One region of the Jeotgalibaca sp. MA1X17-3 genome, then DNA from elsewhere that is predicted to be linked to it. Evidence: predicted binding sites of a transcription regulator. Region 1 holds the regulator's gene; the other holds the start of a gene.

Region 1 (6,296 bases):
TGACCTCCTGAAAGAGACACCCCACGTTCACCTACTAAAGTATCGTATCCATTCGTAAAGTCTAAGATATCTTCATGAACGTCTGTAATTTTAGCTGCGGACTCTACTTCTTCTTGAGATAGAAATGGATCGGCAAAGCGAATATTATCTCTAATATTTGTTGAGAAAAGGAAGTTATCTTGTGGAACATATCCAACTCCATTCAAAAGGCTATCTAGAGTATAATGGCGAATATCAATTCCATTATATTGGATGGAACCAGTATATTGATCATACTCACGAAGGAGTAAATTGAACAACGTACTTTTACCTGAACCAGTTCTTCCAACAATCCCTAAGGTTTCTCCTTTTTTCAAAGTAAAATGAATATCAGTTAATGCATCATGCTCTGCATTCACATATTGAAAACTTTTGATATCCACTTGTAAATCGCCATCTAAAGATTGATTGATTGCTCCATCCTTTTCAACGATATGGGACTCCTCTGTCATTAACTCCTCAATTCGGTTATAACTGGCACTTCCTCTTTCTAAAACATTAAGTAAACGACCGGCTGCTAACATAGGCCATCTCATTAATCCAATATAGCTAAAGAAAGTAACTAAGGCACCAATTGTCATTTCCCCATTCATGATGAATAATCCACCAAAAATAAGAGAAAGTGCATATGAAATTCCAATAATGAAATTAATCGATGGACCAAACAAGGAATCAATCACATAAACTTCTTTATTTTTTTCTACTACATCATTAGTTCTTTTTTCAAAGTCCTCTATATCTAACTCTTCTTCTCCAAATGTTTTAATAACTTTAACACCCGTAATACTTTCTTGCGTTTTGTCATTCAAACCAGAAAAGGCAGCTTGTGCTTTTCGGAAATTTTTGTGCATTCTTTTTCCCAACAAACGAGCTACAATTGTTAAAGCAGGTAATGGAAGCATCGCTATCAATGTTAATTTCCAATTGACAAAAAATAGCATAGTTATAAGTGTAATTCCTCCAGAAGAAATAGAATCCGCTAACGTAAGAATTCCAGCTCCTGCAACTAAACGAATAGCATTCAAATCGTTAGTTGCATGGGCCATTAAATCACCTGTCCGGTATTTCTGGAAAAAGATGGCATCCATCTTCGTAAAGTGATGGAACAAACGAGACCGCATAATTTTTTCAAGTTTAGCTGAAGTTCCCCAAATTTTCATTCTCCAAATATAACGGAAAAGATACTGAGCTATTCCACAGGCTAAAATAATCCCTACCTGAATAAGAAGAGTTCGGCTAGTTAGTGTTTTCAGACTAATTTGATCAATAATATTTCCGACAATTCGAGGAGATATCACTTGAATAATTGCGACCATCACCAAAAAGAATATTCCAATACTATAAGCTTTCCATTCTTGTTTAAAGAACCATTTTAATCTTTTAAATATTCCCATTCACTTGATACCTTCTTTCTTTTACAAAAATAAAAAAAGTGGACCAAAAACATGCATCCACAATTTGTATCTATTCAACTTATTTTTTTTCTTTTTTGAAGATTGTGCCTTCATCGATGCCATAATTTGTTTTACTTTGCGTTCAGATGGCTTTTGTCCCATCTGCATCATCATCGATCGTAACATATCTTCAGAAAAAGGAGGGTTTTCTTCAAAATAATTCATCATATACTTACGTGAAAGAAAGAATCCACCCACTGCACCTAAAATTACTCCTAAAACTACAATAAAAATCCAAGCTCCTGTACTCATTCATATCCTCCTCCCAAAAGTTATCATTAAACCATTTTACAAGAATACCACAAAAAAAGAAATAGATATGACTGCTTTCTTCTTCTATTTTTAAATAGCAGACTTTTTTCATCTATTCTAGCTGTTTTTTATCATTCATACGAACATCTGTTTGATTACAATGTTTGACTATGCTACAATAAACATATAAATAATAGTAACGGAGATGATGCTCTCATGACAAAAAGTAGAGACACCCGGCAAATGGAAGTACTGCTTTTCATATATAACGAAGTACAGAAAAAGGGATATCCTCCAACTGTTCGTGAAATTGGAAATGCAGTCAATCTTTCTTCTACTTCCACTGTGCACGGGCACCTATCAAGACTAGAAAAATCAGGATATATTTATAGAGATCCTACAAAACCACGTGCAATAGAAGTTAGCGAAACTGGATTAACGAAACTTGGTGTAAAATCAAATCAAATGCCCTTACTTGGTACTGTAACAGCAGGAGAACCAATCCTTGCTATAGAAGAAGCAACCGACTTTTTCCCAATACCTCCTGATTTACAATATGTTTCAGAAGACTTGTTTATGTTAAAAATTCGCGGTGATAGCATGATTAACGTTGGTATACTAAGTGATGATTCTGTTATCGTTAGAAAGCAAACGTCTGCTGAAAATGGTGATATCGTTATTGCTATAACGGATGAAGATGAAGCAACCTGTAAAAGATTTTATAAAGAAAAAGACTATTATCGACTACAACCTGAAAATAATAGTATGTCCCCAATTATATTAGAAAACGTTCAAATCCTAGGGAAAGTAGTAGGGTTATACAGAAGTCATATTTCATAATTTTATTAAAAAAAGAAAAAGCCAGGGTAATTATAGTGACCCCAAAAAGTTAGACTTTTTTGCAGAGTAGATTATTCTACTCTGTTTTTTATGCGCTTTGTTTTAAAGAAGGTGATGATAATCGGTATTCAATTGGACTTAACCAATTAAGTTTCTCCTTCATTCGATCGTTATTGTAATAATTAATGAAGATCACTATTGCTTTCTTTAATTCCCCGTAACTTTTATAAATACGTCCATGATACATTTCCTGTTTCAATATACTAAAGAAGTTCTCCATTGGACTGTTATCGAAGCAGTTTCCCTTACGGGACATACTTTGGAAAATGTTGTTGTCTTCTAATTCTACACCATAGGCCTTCATTTGATACGCCCAGCCCTGATCTGAATGGAACATTCGTCTATATTTACACGTTCTCGAAGCCTGGATAGCGTCATTTAAAGCTGCTATAATGCTTTCGCCATTGGGTTGTTTAGTCACTTTAAAACTAATGATCTCGCGATTAAATAAATCCATAAATGGATCGAGGTATAACTTTTTAATTTGCAAACGACCTGATTCGTCTTTCTCATAATATTTAAACTCCGTCGTGTCCGTAGTGATTTTTTGATAAGGGATAGAGGAGTTAAACCGTCCATTTATACGATTAGGAGCTAGAACTCCGACGTTACCTTTATAAGAACTGTATTTTCGTGATTTTCGAGAATAAGATTTAACGCGGATATCAAGTTCAACCATGAGTCGCTGAAGCTTTTTATGATTGATTTCAACACCATACTTAAGTAACTCTTTTTTCATACGTCGGTACCCATAATCAGCGTGCTGCTTTCTTATAGTCATCATCACTTCTTTGATTTCTTTATCTGGGTCTTCTCGATCAAAACGTTTTTGCCAGTACATATACGTTGATTTAGGAAATTTTACGACCTCAAGAATGTCTTTTAATTTGAATCGTCCTCGGAGGGTGTGAATGACTCTTGAGATTTGTTCGTTGCTTTGTGCGATTCCTCGCTCCGCAACCTCCTGAGTTCTTTTAAAAAGGCGTTCTCTATTTCTAAACGATGGACTTGTTTTTTCAACTCTTCAATATGGGGTTCTTGAGACCCGTTGGTCTCACGAGACTCTTGGTCTTTAGAATGTTGATCTGGAGTCATTTTAGGCGGTCTTCCTTTCGCTTTAGAAAGGCCTTCCATACCTTCGCTATGAAAGACTTGAACCCATCTTGCCAAGAGACTGGGATTATTAATTTCAAGTTCTATAGCGAGATTCTGATAGGACATTTCTGTAGTTAAATATAACTCTACCGCATTTACCTTGAATTGAACAGAATAACTCTTATTTTGACGACTACGTTTTAAACTATCCTTTCCCATTGCTTTATAGCTATTCACCCATTTTTTAACAGTTGAATCAGACGTAACACCATATTTATTGGCGAGGTAATAATATCCCCCTTTGCCATTCATATAATCTTCAACGATTTTTAATTTCAACTCATAACTATATTTAGCCATGAAAATACCCCCAAAAGATAGATTTTTAAGGTCTAACTTTCGGGGGTCGGCTCATAATTCCCGGCTTTTTCTTTTTTAATATTCCATTAATGTGAAGATATCGTACCCTTTTACTTGTTCTCTTCCCTTTAAATCAAGTAGTTCGATTAAAAATGCAAGTCCAACTACTTCTCCACCAAGTTTTTCAACCAATTCAATTGTTGCTGCAGTTGTTCCACCAGTAGCTAATAAATCATCACAGACCAGAACTTTATCTCCTGGTTTTACAGCATCTTTATGGAGTTGCAACGTAGCTTCTCCATATTCCAAACCATAGGATACTTCTATTGTTTCTCTTGGAAGTTTCCCTTTTTTCTAGCCATCGCAAATCCACAACCTAGTCCCACTGCAACTGGACAGCCTACCATAAAGCCTCTTGCTTCGGGTCCTACTACCTTATCCACATTCATTGGTTTTGCATATTCGACAATCTGCTCGATTGAATAACGATATGCGTCTCCATCCGACATAAGTGGAGAAATATCTCGAAACGTAATTCCTTTTTCAGGATAATCCTCAACATCAGTAATATAATCTTTTAAATTCATTCTTTCTTCCTCCCATTACTATTCGGGTTTTATTTTCCAGATACCCAAGAGATCAATTGTGAAAAAGGATTATAAATAAACATTTTTTCTGCTTCAATTTTTTCTAAACGATTCTGGAAGGCCTCTGTGTCCTCTAAATTTATTTTTACAGGGTTTTTTATCGGGTTAAGGATGCCACTGTCTATTGTAACAAATTTTGCTTCAGAAAACACGGTCAACATGAAAATCAATATATTCTTATGAATATTTAAATACGTTGCTAAAGAATCTAACTTATTTCGTACATCCATATTTTGATGATTTCGAATATATCGGAATAAACTTGCAAAGTCTTTCTTACTTGGCATTCCCTCTAAATAAGCTTGCTTCATTGGATAACAATAAAAGTAGTAGTTATCAAAAGAATGATCGGATAGGAATTTTCGAACGTAGTCTAAATGAATAGGACAATCAAAGAAAACTAGATTTGTTAATTCATTAGGAAAAGCAGGGATATCATCCACTCCTTCCAATAAAACTGCAGCTGCATTGTTGGGTAGTTTATTAGCATATTTTTCAAAAACAGTAGCTTGGAAGAATAAGTATACGCTATTTTCAATTTCCAGAGAAGAAGCCTGAAAATTTGTACTACGCTTATCAAAATACTGGTTAGAGTCACTTTTAATATCTTTTAACTGCATTTGTGGCTTCGAAATATCACGCCATGTATTTATGGATAATTCGCCAATGATTGATACTGGGTCCTGCTCATTGAGATGATTGGATAAAACGCCTTTATTAAAACCGATGACATCTAGTTTGCTTTCATCTGATTTCAGTTGCAATTTTAAATGCCGATTATCCGCACCGATTTGTTTCATATTCTGAAGAGAAACATTTTCAATTCCGAAAATCGGTTTTTGATTATCTGTTCCAAAAGGTTTTAGTAAATCCACTTCTTCAAGAAGTTTAATAGTGATTTCATTCAAATGGAGCACTTCATCAATCAAAACTTTTTTTCCTTTTTTAATTTCTGAGCTTAAAGGTTCTGCATAAGTATTTATTCTCTCTGTAAATTTGTCAACATGGTCTATGTTCAAACTCATCCCAGCCGCCATTTGATGTCCACCGAACTTTACTAATAAATCAGATGTAGAAGATAAAGCTTTGAATAAATCAAGTCCATCAACACTTCTTCCCGATCCTTTTGCAATTCCAGTTTCCGAATTATAATGAAGCATGATAGAAGGTCTTCCTGTTTGTTCGGTCATTCGACTAGCAACAATTCCTAAAACCCCTTCTTGCCAAGAAGGATCTCCTAAAACAATAATATTCGGAAGGAATTCCTGTTCATCCATTTTACTTACCGCAGACTTGTAAATTTCATCTACTAAAGATTGTCTCTTTGTATTGGTTTCTTGGATGAAATTCACTAGTTTTTCTAGCTTTTCTTCATCAAATGAAATCAACAGATCAACCCCTGGAGTGGCATCGCCCATCCTACCCAATGCATTTAAACGAGGCCCAATTACAAATCCAATCGTCCCTTCATCAATTTCAAGAGCTTTAATTCCAGCATTTTCATATAGTATTTGTAAGCCAATTCGCTCAGATTTTCTTAAGATTTGAA
Region 2 (6,296 bases), 800 kb from region 1:
TGATTTAAGCCACCTATAACAATTCCAGCCAAACCAAATGGTAATTGCAATACCCACACTGTTGCATCTAATAAAACTAGTTCTAATGAGTGAAAAATTGGTCCGATGAAGAATAGAGAAATAACGCTCATTAGTAATAAAGTGGCAAAGGGTGTAACTAATAAATCAAGATACTCTGGAACTTTTTTGCGAATTAATTTCTCTAATTTAGCTCCTAAAAATCCTGCGATAAAGGCTGGTAAAACCGTTCCTTGGTATCCAACTACTGGAATAAACCCAAACATCATGATCGCACTTGCATCCCCTGCAGCAACTTCATAAGCATTTGGCAAGGCTGGATTCACTAACATCAAACCTAATACAATTCCGATGACGGGAGAGCCACCAAAAACACGGAAACTAGACCATGCTACTAACGCAGGAAGGAATGCAAAAGCTGTGTCAGTTAATACTTGTGTATACAATATAAAGTTTTCACTGATACTAGCAGAACTAAGTCCGACTAATGCTAGAATATCATCTTGTGTAAGAAGTCCACGTAATCCCATAAATAATCCAGTTGCAACGAGAACAGGAATAATGGGAACAAATACATCACCAAAAGTACGAATGGCACGTTGGAATGGATTTCCCTTTTTTCCAGCTTCTTGTTTTTGATTAGAAGTTGACGTTTCAGGCATTCCTAGATTAATTGCTTCTGCATATATCTTATTAACGGTACCGGTACCTAAAATAATTTGATATTGCCCTGCATTGAAGAAAGCACCTTTTACTTTGTCAATTCCTTCCATTTTCTCTTCATCAATTTTTTCTTTGTCTTTCACCATGATTCTAAGGCGAGTAGCACAGTGGGCGATGGATTCAATATTGTCTTGGCTTCCTACTGCTTCAATAATCTCACGAGCAATTCTTTTATTTTCTGACATATTTCTCTCTCCTTTTGATTCGTTGTAAACGATTTCTAAACCCATTATATTGGAACCGGTTCTATTTGTCTAGAGTGAATTATAAAACTCTTGTTTTTTTAAATAAAAATAAATCTGCTCCTTAATAAATAAAAGGAGCAGATTTATTTTCTTAAGCATCTAATTGTTGATGATACCCTGAGGTTGACTCTTGAATATGTAATGAGTTAGAGAGGACTTGAAGCTCAGGAACTTCTCCTCCATCCATAGACTGTAATAAAGTTTGAACTGCTAGTTTCCCTAATTTTTTATATGGATAGTGAACGGTGGTAATCGGTGGAGTCACAATTTGTCCTGCGGCGTATCCTCCAAAACCACTTAAAGAAAAATCATTTGGAATTTTTAGACCTAATTCATGGATGGCTTTCATAGCAGCTAAAGCGATTGTGTCTGTCAAACAGATAATTGCCGTCGCATCCGTTTTCTGAATAATTTTTTTACAATCCTCGTACGCTTCATCAAAAACAAAGGAAGTCTCATGGCTTGTCCAAGTGCAATTTGAATTTTCTTGTAAAGCACGGATAATCCCCTTTTTTCTTCTTTGACCGATAGCAATATCCGCTTCTGTAACCGTTAGAAGTAAGATTCGTTCATGTCCTAACTCTCTTATATAGCTACCCATTTCATAGCCTGCTTGTTCATCATTATGAATAATACAGGCTCGTCCATCCACGGATTGTCCCAAGACTACTATAGGAATATCTATTTTTTGAAAAGCAACACGATGAGCATCGGTAATTGCCCCAGCGAATAATAATATTCCATCTACTTTTTGTTTTGCAAGTGTATAGATATTCTCTACTTCAATGAGTGGATCTTGGTTACTATTCGTAATCATATGTTGTCGGTTCTTTTTTCTTAATTCCTCATCTATAGCTGTAAGAGCTTCATTTGTTGAATAAGAATCTAACCGTGGGATAATCGTACCAATTAAATTAGTACGACGTGCCTTTAAGCTTTGAGCGAAAGGATTTGGTTTATACCCTGTTTCTTTGATAATTTTCTCAATTTTCATTTTAGTTTTTGGACTAACAGACCCACCATTTAAATAGCGAGATACTGTACTTTTTGCTACCCCAGCTTTATTCGCTATATCAGTAATAGTAATCATAGGTTCTCCTCTCTTTTTACGATTTCTTTCTTCAAAGCATAGCATATCCTTTCACTGATTACTCTGTTTTTCAGAAAAAGAAAACCTATTTTAGTAGCTAAAACTGGTTTGTGATCCTTAATCCTTCTACTGAACGAATGTTTGGTTCTGTGATATAATAATTGATACCAGTGATATAAAGGATGAACAAAATGAGCAGAGAACAAATTGAAAACAAATTAGCGCTGCTGCCAGACTTACCTGGCTGTTATATTATGAAGAATAAAGAAAATGAAATCATTTATATCGGGAAAGCAAAGAATTTACGAAATCGCGTAAAGTCTTATTTTCATGGAAAGCATGAAGGAAAAACTGCCCTACTAGTTGCCGATATCGATCATTTTGAGTTTATCGTTACGTCTACCGACAAAGAATCTTTGCTACTTGAAATCAGCTTAATTAGACAATATCAACCGCACTATAACATCAAATTAAAGCAAGGAACGATGTATCCTTATTTAAAAATTACGAATGAGAAAGACCCGCAACTAATCATCTCTTCTTATGTAGAAGAAGATGGTGGTATTTATTTTGGACCGTATCCTCACGTTTATGCCGCTACGGAGACTCAACAATTTATTCAAAAGGTGTATCCATTACGAAAATGTGCTAAAAATCAAAAAAGAGCTTGTCTTTACTATTCCATGGGACAATGCATTGGTTGTTGCGATCATGAAGTAACTTCTGAAGAATATCAAGAGCAAATCAAAAAAATCTCTCGCTTCTTAAATGGTGAAGTAAAAGATATTAAAAATGACCTCGTCCATAAAATGAAACATGCTGCGGATGAGTTAGATTTTGAATTGGCGGCCGACTATCGGGATCAAATTCATTACATTGAAACGACTGTCGAAAAACAAAATATTATGTCACGGGACTACACAAACCGAGATGTATTTGCATTTCATATGGATAAGAGTTGGATGAGTATCCAAGTCTTTCTTTTACGACAATCTACAATTATTAAACGGGAAGCTGCCCTTTTTCCTTGTTATGGTATTCCGGAAGAAGAGTTAGTATCTTTTATCGTTCAATTTTATCAAGAACAAAACCATATTCTACCGAAAGAAATTTTGGTTTCTGAAGGTGTAGACACAGATTTACTTACTGAAACTTTGAATACAAAAGTACACGTTCCTAAAAGAGGAAGCAAGAAGAGTATCTTAGAATTAGCGATTACAAACAGTGAATTAGCTTTAAACGAAAAATTTATGATGATTGAACGAGATAAGAAAAAAACGATTGGAGCTATTCAAGAACTTTCTGAAGCTTTGGGAAGTGAATATATTGAAACGATCGAAGCCTTTGACCACTCGAACATAATGGGAACGAACCCCGTTTCTGCTATGGTAGTCTATCGAGATGGAAAACAAGACCCCAGTTCTTATCGTAAATTTAAAATTAAAACGGTTGAAGGAAGTAATGAATTTGCGACAACTCAAGAAGTCATTCGCAGAAGATATACCCGTTTATTGCGAGAAAGTCGCCCTCTTCCTGATTTAATTTTAATGGATGGTGGAAAAATTCAAATTCGTGCGGCTAAAGAAGTGCTTGAAGACGAATTAGGACTAGATATTCCTGTAGTGGGAATGGTTAAAGATAGTAAACACAAAACAGCTTCTCTTTTATTTGGTGATGAATACGAAATCATCAAATTAAGTCCAAATAGCCAAGCTTTTCATTTGGTACAACGAATCCAGGAAGAAGTTCACCGCTTTGCCATTACTTTCCATCGACAAATACGAGGGAAAAACAGCTTTTCTTCTCAACTGGATCAAATTAATGGAGTGGGACCAAAAACACGTACAAAAGTGTTGAAAGAATTTAGAACATTAAAAAATATACGTGAAGCTTCCATAGATGATTTCAAAAAACTAGGTATACCTGAAAAAGTAGCACATAGTATCTTAGCCACCTTTGCAGAAGTAAAAAAAGGATAATCATCTTCTGGTCCTCCAAAACATTTTTTTGTTTGTTTAAAAATGATATACTGAAATAAGATATTCATTCCAAATATTTTGGAGGAGGAAAATGAATGAAGATTATTGTCGATAGTGCTTGTGATTTACCTTTATCCTATCTTGAAGAAAATCAAGTTGAAGTTTTACCTTTATTTGTTATTATGGGCGATCAGGAATATACAGATATGTATGAAATTACGAATGAAAAAATCTATGATTTCATTAAAGAAGGAAAGCACCCTCGTACCAGTCAAGTATCTTTAGAAAAATTTTATACATGTTTTCATAAATTAGCTATGAAAAGTGAGAACAGCATTTATATTACTCTTTCTTCTGAATTATCTGGGACGTATCAAACAGCAATGATTGCTTATAATCAAGTTAAAGAGGAATTCCCGAAATGGGATTTACGGATTATCGATTCACAGAATGCTTCTTTAGGGATTGCTCTGATGGCACGAGAAGCCATTGAAATGCTAGAAAATGGCTTTTCTATAGATGAAATTGAAGAACGAGTACGGTTCATGATTGATCATACGGTTTCACTTTTTACGGTCCAAGATTTAAATTATTTAGCAGAAGGTGGGCGTCTTTCGAAATCTGGTGCCTTCTTAGGTTCTTTACTCAATATTCACCCTCTTTTGCAAGTAGTAGATGGAAAATTGGTTCCACAAGAGAAATTCCGGGGTCGTAAAAGGGTATTGAATCGAATGTATGAACGTCTTGAAAAAGAAGCCGATCAAATAAAAGAACAAACCATTTTGATTGTTCATACAAATGATCATGAAATCGTCCAAGAAATGAAAGAATATATTACTCAAAATATGAAACCAGCAGAAATTATTGATTATCCTATCGGAGCAGTCATTTCTGCTCACACTGGAATGGGAACAATCGGAATCTTCTACTTAAATCAATTTGAATAATAAAAAAGAAATGATCCCTTTGAGCCGACCCCCGAAAGTTAGACCTTAAAAATCTATCTTTTGGGGGTATTTTTATGGCTAAATATAGTTACGAGTTGAAATTAAAAATCGTTGAAGATTATATGAATGGCAAAGGGGGATATTATTACCTCGCCAATAAATATGGTGTTACGTCTGATTCAACTGTTAAAAAATGGGTGAATAGCTATAAAGCAATGGGAAAGGATAGTTTAAAACGTAGTCGTCAAAATAAGAGTTATTCTGTTCAATTCAAGGTAAATGCGGTAGAGTTATATTTAACTACAGAAATGTCCTATCAGAATCTCGCTATAGAACTTGAAATTAATAATCCCAGTCTCTTGGCAAGATGGGTTCAAGTCTTTCATAGCGAAGGTATGGAAGGCCTTTCTAAAGCGAAAGGAAGACCGCCTAAAATGACTCCAGATCAACATTCTAAAGACCAAGAGTCTCGTGAGACCAACGGGTCTCAAGAACCCCATATTGAAGAGTTGAAAAAACAAGTCCATCGTTTAGAAATAGAGAACGCCTTTTTAAAAGAACTCAGGAGGTTGCGGAGCGAGGAATCGCACAAAGCAACGAACAAATCTCAAGAGTCATTCACACCCTCCGAGGACGATTCAAATTAAAAGACATTCTTGAGGTCGTAAAATTTCCTAAATCAACGTATATGTACTGGCAAAAACGTTTTGATCGAGAAGACCCAGATAAAGAAATCAAAGAAGTGATGATGACTATAAGAAAGCAGCACGCTGATTATGGGTACCGACGTATGAAAAAAGAGTTACTTAAGTATGGTGTTGAAATCAATCATAAAAAGCTTCAACGACTCATGGTTGAACTTGATATCCGCGTTAAATCTTATTCTCGAAAATCACGAAAATACAGTTCTTATAAAGGTAACGTCGGAGTTCTAGCTCCTAATCGTATAAATAGACGGTTTAACTCCTCTATCCCTTATCAAAAAATCACTACGGACACGACGGAGTTTAAATATTATGAGAAAGACGAATCAGGTCGTTTGCAAATTAAAAAGTTATACCTCGATCCATTTATGGATTTATTTAATCGCGAGATCATTAGTTTTAAAGTGACTAAACAACCCAATGGCGAAAGCATTATAGCAGCTTTAAATGACGCTATCCAGGCTTCGAGAACGTGTAAATATAGACGAACGTTCCATTCAGATCAGGGCTGGGCGTATCAAATGAAGGCCTATGGTGTAGAATTAGAAGACAACAACATTTTCCAAAGTATGTCCCGTAAGGGAAACTGC

Evidence for each region. The regulator LexA, encoded in region 1, represses DNA repair genes until DNA is damaged. The targets are predictions, from matches to a motif close to CNAACANNTGTTNG.
Region 2: uvrC (excinuclease ABC subunit UvrC) is a predicted target of LexA. The motif match lies at 2,207-2,220, and genes of this name have one in related genera.

The regions. Positions count from the first base shown of each region.
Region 1 covers NZ_CP090983.1:1,345,829-1,352,124, reverse strand. The annotation lists gene LZ578_RS06785 (ABC transporter ATP-binding protein) at 1-1,433, opposite strand, end outside; gene LZ578_RS06780 (YneF family protein) at 1,455-1,745, opposite strand; gene lexA (transcriptional repressor LexA) at 1,962-2,585, shown strand; one part of gene LZ578_RS06770 (IS3 family transposase) at 2,674-3,623, opposite strand; one part of gene LZ578_RS06770 (IS3 family transposase) at 3,623-4,100, opposite strand; partial or broken gene LZ578_RS06765 (adenine phosphoribosyltransferase) at 4,176-4,687, opposite strand; gene recJ (single-stranded-DNA-specific exonuclease RecJ) at 4,717-6,296, opposite strand, start outside.
Region 2 covers NZ_CP090983.1:2,146,677-2,152,972, forward strand. The annotation lists partial or broken gene LZ578_RS10710 (sucrose-specific PTS transporter subunit IIBC) at 1-926, opposite strand, end outside; gene LZ578_RS10715 (LacI family DNA-binding transcriptional regulator) at 1,078-2,121, opposite strand; gene uvrC (excinuclease ABC subunit UvrC) at 2,268-4,055, shown strand; gene LZ578_RS10725 (DegV family protein) at 4,151-5,002, shown strand; one part of gene LZ578_RS10730 (IS3 family transposase) at 5,077-5,554, shown strand; one part of gene LZ578_RS10730 (IS3 family transposase) at 5,554-6,296, shown strand, end outside.